One region of the Aciduricibacillus chroicocephali genome, then DNA from elsewhere that is predicted to be linked to it. Evidence: riboswitches for the same ligand, from Rfam matches in the RefSeq annotation. Region 1 holds a riboswitch; each other region holds the start of a gene.
The links. Region 1 has a riboswitch for preQ1 ahead of queF (preQ(1) synthase). Riboswitches for the same ligand answer to the same signal wherever they lie in the genome.

Region 1 (4,653 bases):
TGAAATGCTTAGCAGAAGACTTGCTGGTGGCTCCATGCTTGTGCACATTAGAGTGACATTATTTGAAACAATTCTGGGCTTTGTAATTGGAACAATTGCCGGTATTCTTATTGCAAGTGCACTTTGGGCCTCAAAAAGATTATCTAATGTTCTGGATCCGTACCTTGTCATCCTTAATGCGATGCCAAAAGTCGCTTTGGGACCGATCATTATCGTAGCATTTGGCCCTGGTTATTTCTCCATCATCGCAATGGGCGCAATGGTTTCAGTAATCATTACTGCCCTTGTCGTTTATACAGGATTCAGGGAAGCAGATCCAAATTATGAACGTGTACTGCGAAGCTTCGGTGCGACACGCTTCCAAGTTTTTAAAGAAGCTGTATTCCCGTCAACACTACCGGCAATCATATCCACCTTCAAAGTCAATGTTGGTCTCGCCTGGGTTGGAGTAATTGTTGGAGAATTTCTCGTATCAAAGCAAGGGCTTGGCTATTTGATCATTTATGGATTCCAGGTTTTCGACTTCACTCTCGTTATGTCCAGTCTTATCCTAATAGCCATTTTTGCCGCTTTGATGTTCAAGCTTGTGGAAAAAATTGAAAAATGGCTCATCAGGCACACATCATGAGAAAAAGCCGATACACTGCTCAATTTCTGCAGCGTTCGGCTTTTTTTACTGATGGATTTCATTTTCTATTTTGTTCAGGCAATGGGTAAGTACTTTATCTTTCATAATGAAACTATATTCAGCATTATGCCGAATATTTTTTGGCAGCTCCTCCATGATCACCGGTCCGTCCGTCTCATAATATGTTTCCTGCGGCAGCAATTTTGCAATTTCTGCATAATAGACATTCTTAATGATCATAGCGCTTTTTCCATCTACTTTGTACTGACCAATATATTGGATCTTATCAATTTCTCCGCCCGTTTCTTCCATCACTTCTCTGATGGCTGCGGCTTTTGCATTTTCACCTTCTTCAACCTTGCCCCCGGGAAATTCAAGTCCGCGTTCCTTGTGAGCAGTCAGAAGCCATTTGCCTCTATGTCGGCAAATGACCCATACATGCTTCGGATCCCTTGAGAATGGTTCATCGGCAAATGACAAAGTCACCGCGTTTTGATAATAATCTTTGAACTTGTGCATTTTTCAAATCAGCTGCCTTTTCCTCAATCCACCGCCTGTTCATATTGAATACGGGCGATTTTCCATGTGCCTTCACTATGGTGAAAATGAATGCGCATTGTAAGATTTCCGTACAGGGCCGAGTTCAGCTTTTGCTTCACTTCTGCCCGGTCCTCTGTTAATTGTACCATATCATAATCAAGCTGTTCATCAAAATCAGGAGGCCCTTCAACTGGTTTCAGAAAGAGCTTGCTGCCTGCTTGACGGTATAGTTCATTTATGAAAGGCTTCACAGCGGACGGTTCGGCAAAGGTAGCGAATTTCTCCAACAAATGAGATTTGTCTTTTATGTTCAAAACTCTACCTTCTTGATCAGTTGGCTGGTTCAGTTCTTTAGAAAATCGTTCCATTAATTCGGAGACACGCGCCTTATCAAGTTTATCGTTTTGCTGTACTTGGCTGACCGTCGCATTGTCATAGGCTGATTGACCAAAGCTGACATAAGGTGCGCTGAATGTAAGCCCGACAATGACAAAGGCGGCTGCAATACTCTTCTTTCCCATTTATGAATTCCTCCTTGCTGCAAATTTATCTATTATATGTATTCTCTATTTGACAGCAAGGTAAACCGGGAAAAATAAAAAGGAATAAGACGAGCTTATTCCTTTTCTTCTTCATAAATCGGAAAATTCATCTCCGCAATATGCTTCTTCGTTGTTTCATCTCCGAGCTCATACAGAAGACGATAAGCTTCAACCAAACTTGCATCATACTCATCATTTGCTTTGTCATTACTGTAACTTACAATCGGTACATGTGCTCTGAAGAAAGAGCGGACTCCAGCTCCATGCATCTGATCAAACTGCTCACGAAGAGCATATACCTCGTCTTCCGTTGCATGAATAACGAAAGAACTATTGTTCCCGACCTTATTCCGTGAGATCTCACCTGTAGCAATATTGACATAGAATTCATGTTTCTCCATTTTGCCACCTCCATGGTCTTACTTTGCGATGAAGGAAGGCATTTCATGCATAATGGCGTATTTTAACGATTGTCAATTTTCTCTGGATATAAATCATGCTGCATTAGCCTGTTTTCGGCCATTTTTTCAAATTTAGTCCCGGGTTTTCCATAATTGCAATAAGGGTCAATTGAGATGCCGCCACGAGGTGTGAACTTCCCCCATACTTCAATATACCTTGGGTCCATTAATTCAATCAGATCGTCCATAATTGTGTTCACACTATCTTCATGAAAACCTCCATGATTTCGATAACTGAACAGATAAAGCTTGAGTGACTTGGATTCAACCATCTTCCTGTCAGGTATGTAACTTATATAAATTGTCGCAAAATCCGGCTGATTTGTCATTGGACAAAGTGTTGTGAATTCTGGGCAGTTGAATTTCACAAAATAATCACGATCCGGTTTTCGGTTCTCAAACGCTTCCAGAACACTCGGGTCATAATCGAATGAATAAGGGACATTTTGATTACCTAGCAATGTAAGATCTTTTAATTGTTCTTCTTTTGACGTCATATAGATTCCTCCCTGAATCGAAAAAAGGCCGCATCCCTTACCAAGGAATGCGGCCTGAACTGATCGGTTTCCTTAGTTTTTTATAGAGGGTTAATGCTAAGAACCTCTGTATATGCTTATACTTCTTCATCGAGTATAGCATACCGGACAAACCTTTACTACTCATTGTCCAACATATCACGTTTCCTGCGATTTCTAGGGTCTGGAAGCTCGCCTGCAATGTCTGGTGCATTGCGGTCCTTCATTCCTGTTTTTTCAATCGTGTTGTCAAAACGGGATAGATACTTGTGTGCGAAGTCTTTTCCTCCAAGACCAAAAGCAAGACCAAACGCCAAGGCAAGACCACCAAGAATTAAGGTGAATGCTGTTGTAACAATGCTTGAAGCAATACCTAGCTGAGTGAGTGCCATAAAGACTGCAATTGTTAAGATTGCATATTTTGCAAAACCGGCAAGAATTCCTTTTGCATGGCCGGTTAGCATATTGATCAGCACTTTATGAACTATATTAGCAAGAATCAATGCCGCTCCGATAATTAGAACTGCAGCAAGAACATTTGGCAAATATGCTGTAATCGCAGCTGCGATTGTCACAAGGAAGCCAAGCTTCACAAGATTCAGTGCCTGAACGATAAGGAAAAAGACGATCAGAATTTGGACGATGTATCCGACAACTGCAGATGGAGACATTGTCCCTTTTGCATTACCAATCTCCAGTTTACCAAGCAGCTTGTCAAAGCCGAGTCGCTGTAAATACTGTGTCGTCCACTTTCCAATATGGCGTCCCAACCAGATTCCAATCATGACTAAAACGAGGGCAATCAGGATATTTGGAATCATATTCATAATTTCCGCAAGCATATGCATAGCTGGTTCTGTAATTCCTGCAAGCTCTAAACGGTCCAGCGCTGCAATTGTGACCGGCAACATAATAAGGATAAAGACGATATTTCCAATTAGCTGGGCAAGAGATGAACCTTCGAAAAACTTATCAAGCTGAAGACTTTTCGCAAGGCGTTCAGAACCAGCTGCCTTTAGAATATTGATCAGTATATTTCTAATAACTTTCGCTACAAACCAGCCAACAGCGAATACGAGTACCGCTGCAAACAGTTTCGGGATAAATGCAAGTACAGCAGCAACGAGATTGCTGACCGGCTGGGCAAGTCCATCAATTTGAAGAGCGTGTAAGACAGCCGGAATGAATAGAAGCAAAATGACACCGAATGCAAGCTTACCTGCCTTTTGAACATAATCTTCAATTTCTTCTTCAGACTTAGCAATCTTCATCTTGTAAAAGAGATGAAGCAAGTTGAGCTTCTTAGAACCCTTCACAATTGCCCATTTTACAGCTGAAGCTACGAGCCAACCGACAATTAGAATCAGTAAGGCTTTGAGAACTGCAGGTATGAATCCAAGAATTGTAGCTGTCATATTAGATAGCGGACCGGCAATCATGTTCAGCTGAAGCAGATCAAATACAGATACGAGTACGAATAGCATAATCAGATAGAAAACTGCTTTGCCGATTATACGGTTGGAGTCCACTTTCTTTTCTTGTTTTTTGTCATCAGATCGGAAGAAATGGAATACTTTCTCATCCAGCTCTGTTTTGCGGAGTCCCTTCTCCACAAGGTTTCCAATTATTTTAGCTACAATCCAGCCAACAACAAGAACAATAATGGCAAGAATCGTATGCTGGAGCCCATTCATAAAACTCCCATTGAAATAATCATTCACAAATCCATTCATTGAGATCCTCCTCAGCATAAAGTAAAAAGCCAGTTGCTTGTTTACCACAATTTGAGGAAAATCAAACATTTTATCGTTTTTTTCGACTCATTTCATGTGCTATTTCAACAAGTTTTGACCGAAGCAGTTTGCCAGAAGCATTGCGAGGAAGCTCCTTCACTTCAAAGAAGTATTTCGGTCTTTTAAAACGTGCAAGTTTTTCATAGCAAAATTGGACAAGTTCCTGCTCGTCCA
Region 2 (4,653 bases), 1.2 Mb from region 1:
GATAACGTTTATATAAATCAACAGCGTAGTCGAAATCTGCATCATCAAAAATGACGACTTTCAAGCTGAAGCGCCCTTTCTGCTCAGCTTGCAATGTGCGGATTATTTCATCGAGAACAGTATAGTTTGTCACCATTCCGGAACTTGGTGGCTTCGGTGAAATGGTCAGTTCATCAATTTCATTGAACCATGGCTTCCATTTGCTCCCCTGGGTTTCAAGCGCCACTTTATGGCCACGCTCATGGAGCAGTTCAATCAGTTCACCCAAACTCTTCAGTAAACCAGGATTCCCTCCAGAAATAGTTACATGATTGTATCTTCCACGTGCAAGATTATCTAGTTCCTGAACGATTTCCTCTGCTTCCATCATACGGATATTGTCCTTCTCACTGCCATCCCAAGTGAACTTGGAATCGCACCAAGAACAGCTGTAATCACAGCCCGCTGTACGAACGAACATTGTTTTTTGTCCAATGACCATACCTTCCCCCTGGATGGTAGGGCCGAAGATTTCCATAACGGGTGTCTTCATGATCGGTCACCTGCTTTCGGACGGTACACGCAGTAGCTCGTAGGTGTCTCGCGAAGGAAGACTTGCAGACATACAGGCTTATTAGGAAGTTCGCTAAGATGTTCAGAGATGACTTCATGAATGGTTCTGGCAACAACTTCGCTTGTCGGGAAGTAATTGGCCTCCTCGTTTGAGAATAGGGGATCATCATTTAGAATCCGATGGTCAAAACGTTTATGAATCAAATCCTTGATCATTTTGAAGTTTATCAAAAATCCTTGTTCATCGAGTACATCGCCGGCAACTGTCACATTGACAAAATACGTATGTCCATGGGTGCGCTGGCAAGGACCAGCTTCATCATGAGGAACATAATGTGCTGCTGCAAAGTGAAAATCTTTATTTAGTTCATACATATAGTCATGTGGTGGTACAGGATAGATTTGTTGCATCATTTAAGAGCACCTGCCGTTCTGCGTCCAAGATATTGTTCAAGCCCTTGATTGCGCAGTTCACATGAAGGACATGTGCCACAGCCATTACCCATCACGCCGTTGTAGCATGTAAGTGTCTTTTCTCTAACAAAGTCAAACGCTCCAAGCTGATCACTCAGTTCCCAAACCTCTGATTTATCAAGCCACATGAGAGGTGTCTGAAGTACAAAGTCATCATCCATTGCGAGATTCAGTGTGACATTCAAGCTTTTTATGAAACCGTCACGGCAGTCCGGGTAGCCACTGAAATCTGTCTGGCTTACACCTGTAATGATATGACGAGCTCCAATTTGGCGTGCAAGAATAGCAGCGAAGGAGAAGAATACAAGATTCCTCCCGGGTACAAACGTTGTCGGCAGACCGTCTTCGCCCGTCTCGATCTCCTGGTCATCACGGGTCAACGCATTTGGAGCAAGCTGGTTAAGCAAATCCATATTAAGTTCATGCTGGCGGATACCAAGTTCTTCACAGATTGCACGGGCGCAATCAAGCTCTGCTGCATGCCGCTGTCCGTATTGGAATGTAACTGTTTCAACCGTTTCGAAACGTTCCAGAGCCCAAAACAGACATGTCGTACTGTCTTGTCCGCCACTGAAAACGACGACAGCTTTTTCTTTCTTTTTCATTTATAGTTTCTCCTCTCGACTTGCAAGAAGAGCCCGAAAAGCGTCCTTGATTAAAGCAAAAAAGACAGCACCAAGAAGCATGCTGTTGGCTTCCTAGTTTTTTAGAGATGGAGGATTTCGAACATCTTCTGCATCATAGCAGTATTATGGTGCTCCTTTTACTCTAACACGAATAACGACGCTTGTCTTGTTAGGATTAAGGCGATTTTTAGGAAGTAACCTTAACATAATATAGAAATATGAAAAGTCCTTTGAGCGCATCCAAATTTTAATCAGAAGGCGAAATGATAAAATGCTCACGGTATGAATGTCTACCAACCTTGCATATATTATTCTAGCTGATCGATTTGAAGAAATGAGGTTACACAGGTGGATACATTCATCACATTTACCCCATTGGAGCAGGCTCTGCTTATAGGAACTTTCACTTGGTTGATGACGGCATTCGGTGCCTCATTTGTCTTTGCTTCAAAGGACTTCAACCAGAGAGTCATGGATGCAATGCTTGGATTCGCTGGTGGTGTCATGATTGCAGCAAGCTTCTGGTCGCTCCTTAAACCTGCAGCTGCAATGGCGGATGAAGCTGGTACGAGTGCTTGGATTCCAACTGCAACTGGTTTCATTCTAGGGGGCTTTTTTCTTTGGGCAGTGGACAAACTCTTGCCTCATTTGCATCCGAATATGGGATTGGCACAGGCGGAAGGAATCCAGTCCCACAAGAAAAAGCGTAGTACATTGCTTGTGCTCGCAATCACTTTGCACAATATTCCAGAAGGGCTCGCAATTGGCGTTTCAATAGGAGCTGTTTCCCTTGGGGGAGCAGAGTTTGCGAGTGTACTCATTCTGGCAGTTGGGTTAGGTTTGCAAAATATCCCAGAAGGTTTTGCTGTTTCTATGCCGTTGCGGCGTGAGGGACTTTCAAGGAGAAGAAGCTTCATGTATGGTCAGCTCTCTGGTCTTGTTGAACCTGTTGCCGCTGTTGTTGGCGTCCTGGCTGTCGGGCTCTTTCAACCGCTTCTTCCTTATGCACTTAGTTTTGCCGCTGGAGCAATGATATTTGTTGTCGTCGAGGAAGTGGTGCCTGCCGCACATGAAGAAGGGAATGGGGATCTCGCTTCGGCTTTTCTGATTATCGGATTTACACTGATGATGGTACTGGACATCATGCTTGGTTAAAAGGAGCCTAGTGGGAAAGTGAGCATAAATCAGCCATTTTGGGCAAACAAAAAAGCAGGGATGCAAATATCCCTGCTTTATCAGTTGAAACATTAGTTGTTTTCGAGCATTAGTTTTCCTTTTGGTTCGCCGACAATACCTTCATTCAAATCGAAGACAATATTACCGCGCAAAATTGTTTTTGTCACACGGCAGCCGATATCAAAACCTTCATAGGCGCTGAATTTATTTTTATAATACAGGTCCTCACTCTTCAGTGTATAGCTCTGATTCGGATCTACAAAAATAATATCAGCATCCTTACCAAGCGCAATTTCTCCTTTGTTCGGGAAGTTGAAACGCTTGGATGGATTTGTTGCGATTAGATGAACGAACTGTTCAACCGGCATGTTGCGCTGCTTAACAGCAAGGTCGAACATAAGGTCAACGTTGTTCTGGCAGCCGCTAATCCCGCCCCATGCTTCAAAGAGAGGAGCATCTTTCAAGTCCCAAGTGCAAGGGGAGTGGTCTGATGTAAGCCAGCCGATATTACCTGCAAGCAGTTCATCCCAAAGTCTTTCCTGGTCTGCTTTTTTACGCAATGGAGGCTGACATTTTGCCTTTGGTCCGATTGCATCTACATCTTCTGCTGAAAGAGCAAAGTAGTGTGGGCATGATTCGACTGTTACATCTTGACCTTCACGTTGCGCTTTAAGAATTTCTTGAATAGCTTCAGAGGTGCTGATGTGTACTAAATGAAGTTTGCATCCAGTTTCTTTAGCGAAGAGAATGGCACGCTTAACTGCTTCGACTTCAGTAAAGATTGGACGGCTTTCTGCATAGTCAACACCTGTTGTCTTGCCTTCGCGCATTTTATCCTCTGCAAGTCTTCTTGTAATATCCGGATTCTCTGCATGAATGCAAAGTAGCTGATCAAGTTCAGCGAGCTTCTGCATTCCTTTGTAGAGAGTATAATCATCTACATTGGCAAAGTCTTCAGGAATATCGCTGCCACAGTCGGAAATGAAGCATTTGAAAGCTTTTACGCCGCCTTTTGCTTGTTCCTCAAGCTGGTGGATGTTCCCTGGGATCAAACCGCCGTAAAAACTGTAGTCTACATAGTTTTTTCCTTTTGCAGCTTCAATTTTTAGGTCAAGGGCTGCTTTGTTTGTTGTCGCCGGGAGAGCGTTTAGCGGCATTTCAACATAACTTGTTGTACCACCAGCTGCAAGAGCCTGGGAGCCTGTAACAAAGCCTTCCCATTCGGTTCTCCCTGGTTCACTGATATGGACATGCGTATCAATCATTCCTGGCATGACGTACTGGCCATTTGCATCAATGGTCTTGGCAGCTTCTTCATCGATTTTATCAGCTATGCAAGCAATTTTCTCATTTTTGATGCCAATATCTGCTTTTCTAACTTCATCATAAAAAACTACGTTGCCATTTTTGATTATCAAATCGTATGTCATGCTTCATCTCTCCTTAGAAAATAGGCAGGCTGATGTCATCAGCCTGCCTTTATTAAATCTTATCATGCAAGCAGGTGATTAATCACTCAGCGTGCTTCTTTTCGAATATTGTTCCTTTTTTGAAAGGTGAATTTTTGAATCCGAATTTCATCAGTAGGAAGTAGGCTATGCCTGCAACAATGAAACCGATGATCCAGGCAAGATCAACTTCAATGAAGGCAGCGGCTGCTCCAATTAGCAAAGCTGTAAAGGCTGCCGGATTATAGCCTGCAAATGCACCATTTTTATCATAGAGTTCTTCCACATTCATTTTCTGTTTACGTAATACATAGTATTCAAGCAACAGAATGGCTACGAGTGGCCCTAGGAATGCTGAGTAAATCAAAACGAACATG
Region 3 (4,653 bases), 1.3 Mb from region 1:
TGCCAAGACGCTTCAAGATGATACTGGAGTAACTGAACAAAATGAATGTCGCGGCCAATATAATTGTATAGCTGATAAAAATGCCAAACATTGCACTTGGAGTGTTTGCTGAATGAGACATCACAGTAGCGATCGTCCCAGGACCAGCAATAATTGGGAGTGCGAGCGGTGTGACCGAGATATCATCTTTTTGCTGGGCTTCTGCACGTTCATCACCATGAGGGTGCTGAGCACCTGTTGGCTTTGCGTGAAGTAGGCCATAGGCAATTCCGAAAATGAGTATGCCGCCTGCAATTCTGAAAGCATGAATTGTAATTCCGAATGTTGAGAAAATAATTTTGCCGACAAGCAGGAATACAGTCAGGATAATGAGTGAGATAAAGGTAGCCTTGCGCGCAGCAGCTTTTCTCTCTTTATCTGTATAATCACTTGTCAGTGAGATGAAAATTGGAATATTCCCGAGCGGGTTCATGACCGCAAAAAGGGAAACTGTCAATTTAATGATTAATCCGATCATGGGCAACACCTGTCTTTGTTTTTTGTTAGAAGTGTTCCCGGCATGCCGAAAAGAAAACCATTCATATTACGTGAAGTACTCAATACGAGCTTCGGGGAAGAGCTTATTGATATAACCGCCAAGTGTATCTTTAATATCCTCCTGCTGATCATCCTGGTATACATATTTGCCAATCCCATAACGTCCCCATTTCCACTTGCGCTTAGTTTCGTCAAGCTCAAGCTTCGTCATCGGGTAGTTCTCCTGTATAACACGCTTAGCAGGTTTTGTGAAACGATGTTGGATCATTTCAAACGTAAGGTCCTTACGGGCAAAGGCAGGGAGTTCAGCTTCAAGACGTTCGAACATTTCCTTATATCCTTCTTGCCAGCCATCATGCAAATAAATCGGTGCGACTATGAAGCCGAGCGGATAGCCTGCCTCTGCAACTTTTACCGCAGCTTCAATTCTTTCCTTCAAACGAGAAGTTCCCGGTTCAAAATATTTGATGATGTAGTCATCGTTGATGCTGAAGCGGAAACGGGTACGACCTTTATGCTCTGCATCAAGCAAGTGGTCGACATGAGCGAACTTCGTCACAAAACGAAGCTGGCCGTATTTAGATTTCCCGAAATGTTCAATAGCGTGCTTCAATGTATGTGTTAGATGATCTACACCGACGATGTCAGAAGTACAAGATGCCTCAAAGCGAGTCATTTCAGGAGCGCGCTCCTCCATATACTGATCTGCCGCATCGAAGATCTCTTCGACATTTACATATGTACGAATATATGGCTTGGAGCCCATTGTTGTCTGGAGGTAGCAATAATGGCAATGTCCCATGCAGCCAGTTGCGAAAGGGATTGCATACTCTGCGGATGGTTTGGATGTATCGAATTTCAATGTCTTTCTTAAACCTATGACTAAGGTCGATTTTGCCATGCGATATTTCTGGAAGTGATTATCACCGGGCAGATTGCGAATTTGATTATGGGATGTTGTCTGTCGAATTTCGATACCCATATCGGTGAATTTATTGACCAGTTTTTTCCCGAGCGGGTATTCAAGTGCTTTTGGCTCTACATAGACGAGCTGGGGGACGAATGGCTTAACCATAGAAATCCTCCCTGTCCTCGGCAAGGCCAAACGCGTCCTGGTATGCAGCTTCAGCTTCGGCTTCTGTCGGATAAATCGCGAATTCGTCAGTCAGTGGATAATACGTTTCGTATAGAAACAGTGCGAGGCCGTCCGGATTACTTGGATCTTGAACAACAGCAGCGTGTTGAACATTTGCGACATCCTGGGCGTGGGGATTCCGAATAATGCAATAAACGATATCTCCCGGATTGTATTGTTCATGGATGGACATATCTTCACCTTGCTTTCATTATGATACTCTTAAGCATTGCCGGATTGTCTGCTTTTCATAACAGTGTTGAGTTTGTATAATGAAAGGATGAAAGCGGGGGGAACATGAAGAGAATCTTATTTATCATCGCGGCCATCGCTATTTGCGTCGGAATTTTCCTTGTGACAAAGTCGCCTGCTGCGACTGGCGGAAATACATATGAGTGGATTGCCCATAAGCTTCCTGTCACAGCAGATCAAGTCCCTTGGGTGAACTATTTCTTCAGGAAGGGGATGCATTTGCTCTCTTTCAGCTCACTTGCAGTCCTGCTAGCGCTGTTCCTGCCGAAGCGGCCATATCTTTTTGCATGGCTCTTTGTAACTGCATATGCAGCAACAGATGAGTGGCATCAGCTTCATGTGCCGGGACGGACGGGGTCTATAGCGGATGTAATGCTTGACTCTTGCGGAGCCTTGATTGGACTTGGGTTACTTTACTTAATTAAGAGGAAAAGAGGCATCCGCCATTAAGACGGATGCCTCTTTTCGAATTATAACAACTATATAAGGTCCTTGAAGTGAAGACGCTTGTCCAACGCATACATAATTGGAATGCCGATTGCCATAACGATGAATTCCCCTGCCGCGAGAATACCCCAAAGTGGCATGAAAGCATCATTTGCAACGTTATGCATATTGACAAGAACGATTTCCCAGGCAATGATGACCATTGTAGCTGTGAAAATTAGTGTATTCACAGTCATCAGTTGCAGTTTGTTCTTAATGAAAAGACCTATGAGCATTGTAAGAGCTAGAGCGATAATGGATTGGCCCACTCCAAAGAAAAGGTCCAGTACACCGTTCGGCGAAAATAGATTCGTGATGAAAACACCGATGACTATACCATAGAAGTATTTATTATTATAGACAATGAGCAAGTTAAGCATTTCTGGAATCCTTAACTGTACAGGCCCATATGCAAGTGGTTGAATCATAAAAGAAACGGCAATATAAAGAGCTGCGAGCAGTCCATTTGCAACAAGTGTTCTAGTATTCATTTGAATTTCTCTCCTTAGTTTTTTATCGTGGGATGGTTTCGAACCACGTTTGTGCAACTCTCATATTATATAGAGGACTGGAAAGAAAGGCAATATGAACATGATGGGGTTGCCTGCGTATTGTAATTACAGAATGCAATATGGAGGGATGAATTTGGACCACTCATCAATTTGCAGGAAGTTCGGTGAAGTCTTCGGAGCGAAAGCGAAGTATGAAAAAGGTGTTTGTATGGTTCAATTGGTACGGAATTTTGATGTTCATTTAATGGGAAAGAAAAGCAATTCGGCAAAGGGAAACGCAGTGTTTTTTGAATCATTGGATGAGAAGGGGGATGCACTTAATCTCTCTGAAACGGTTATCGAGGAGCGGGAGTTGCCAGCTTTTACTCAGGCAATAACTAAACAAGGGCTGATCATTGGTGCTATACACAATCATTGGATTTATGACAATCCAAAACTTATGTATGTTCATGTTCAATCTGTTGAACCGCCACTTAAGTTTGCAAGAAAAATGGCATATGCTTTTTCTAAACTTGCAAGCAAGCCGATGCCAAAATGATTAGAACCGGCGTGCTTTTCGCTTTTCATTAGGCATACCGGTTCATTCAATCTATAGATGCATCTTTAGAAAATCAAGCACTTCAATGAATGTTTCTTTAACTTCTGGCTTGTCCATCTCAAGGTCGAATTGATGGGCGCCATCTGGAATTGTAATCAAACTGCTGTCAACGCCGAGTTCTTGAAGTTTCTCATTCATGTTAACTGATTCGGAATACGGTACATCGTCATCAGCATCTCCATGCAGGAGCAGTGTAGGCGGGTAAGAAGTATCTGCAAGATCTATTGGACAGTATTGTTTCAAGCGATTCATTTCAAGAATTGGGCTCATACCGGTCACGTAGTCGAGCCATTTGCCTTGTTGCCGGCAGAATAGATAGATGCCATAGCGCTTTTCTATCGGAGCCTCCGAAATTGGTTGATTTCCAATTAATTGGCGAGCAAGAGGTTCGGGGACCTTTTTGTCCTTATTGAAATAACGGCTTGGCATACGGTACCAGCCACCAAGAATATTGCCGTAGCCATAGAATGAAATAATCGCTTTCGGCTTTACGGGAAACGTGCCGCTTAGTAAAGAAAGGTAGCCACCTGCAGAACTGCCGATTACAGCAACGCGTTCACGGTCGTAGTTCATTTCAGCCGGAGCATCTTCTTGAACCCAACGCATACAGTCGGCAAGATCTGTTGCAATTTCTGGCAACTTTGTTTCGGGAGCAAGTCGATAATTGATCGAGAATACATTATATCCGGCTTCATTATATAGATGAAGTTGTTCATTATTCAGATCTTTCTTTGATCCCCAAATTAGTCCGCCTCCATGAATATATATGAGGAGTGGGGCATTTTTTGATCTGGCAGGATAAAAGTCTCCAGTAATTTCAAAACCGGAGTTCGTCTTATAAGTAAATGTTTCCATATTATAATAGACCCCTTTTAATAATCATTAAGATACCAATAATATTGTTGATAAGTATAATTATACAGGTAATTTAATGACTTCACAAAAAGTCCAAAAATCCTTTAAGCCTTTACTTATAGCCAGTCGGAAAAGGATAAAGACGGAAAGTTCATGTTTTAATAAAAAAGACTGTTGTCAAAACAAGGTTTAAACACATATAATACCGTTATTAAGAAATATGACACTATATCACTTTCGATCTACTATAATATCCCCTAATACCACATCTACCCGTC

Region 2: linked by a shared signal. The riboswitch ahead of queC (7-cyano-7-deazaguanine synthase QueC) and the one ahead of queF (preQ(1) synthase) in region 1 are both predicted to bind preQ1.
Region 3: linked by a shared signal. The riboswitch ahead of QR721_RS01745 (QueT transporter family protein) and the one ahead of queF (preQ(1) synthase) in region 1 are both predicted to bind preQ1.

What each region holds. Positions count from the first base shown of each region.
Region 1 is NZ_CP129113.1:1,789,242-1,793,894, forward strand. It holds gene QR721_RS09370 (ABC transporter permease) at 1-628, shown strand, start outside; gene ytkD (RNA deprotection pyrophosphohydrolase) at 674-1,147, opposite strand; gene QR721_RS09380 (hypothetical protein) at 1,171-1,689, opposite strand; gene QR721_RS09385 (hydrolase) at 1,785-2,111, opposite strand; gene queF (preQ(1) synthase) at 2,174-2,668, opposite strand; PreQ1 riboswitch class I at 2,735-2,781, opposite strand; gene QR721_RS09395 (mechanosensitive ion channel) at 2,827-4,419, opposite strand; gene QR721_RS09400 (o-succinylbenzoate--CoA ligase) at 4,490-4,653, opposite strand, start outside.
Region 2 is NZ_CP129113.1:269,453-274,105, forward strand. It holds gene queE (7-carboxy-7-deazaguanine synthase QueE) at 1-532, opposite strand, end outside; gene queD (6-carboxytetrahydropterin synthase QueD) at 529-966, opposite strand; gene queC (7-cyano-7-deazaguanine synthase QueC) at 963-1,631, opposite strand; PreQ1 riboswitch class I at 1,719-1,763, opposite strand; gene QR721_RS01505 (ZIP family metal transporter) at 2,001-2,807, shown strand; gene allB (allantoinase AllB) at 2,900-4,258, opposite strand; gene QR721_RS01515 (NCS1 family transporter) at 4,341-4,653, opposite strand, start outside.
Region 3 is NZ_CP129113.1:318,259-322,911, forward strand. It holds gene QR721_RS01725 (MarC family protein) at 1-517, opposite strand, end outside; gene splB (spore photoproduct lyase) at 584-1,612, opposite strand; gene QR721_RS01735 (transcriptional regulator SplA domain-containing protein) at 1,605-1,865, opposite strand; gene QR721_RS01740 (VanZ family protein) at 1,970-2,374, shown strand; gene QR721_RS01745 (QueT transporter family protein) at 2,404-2,901, opposite strand; PreQ1 riboswitch class I at 2,910-2,954, opposite strand; gene QR721_RS01750 (DUF1259 domain-containing protein) at 3,056-3,460, shown strand; gene QR721_RS01755 (alpha/beta hydrolase) at 3,512-4,375, opposite strand.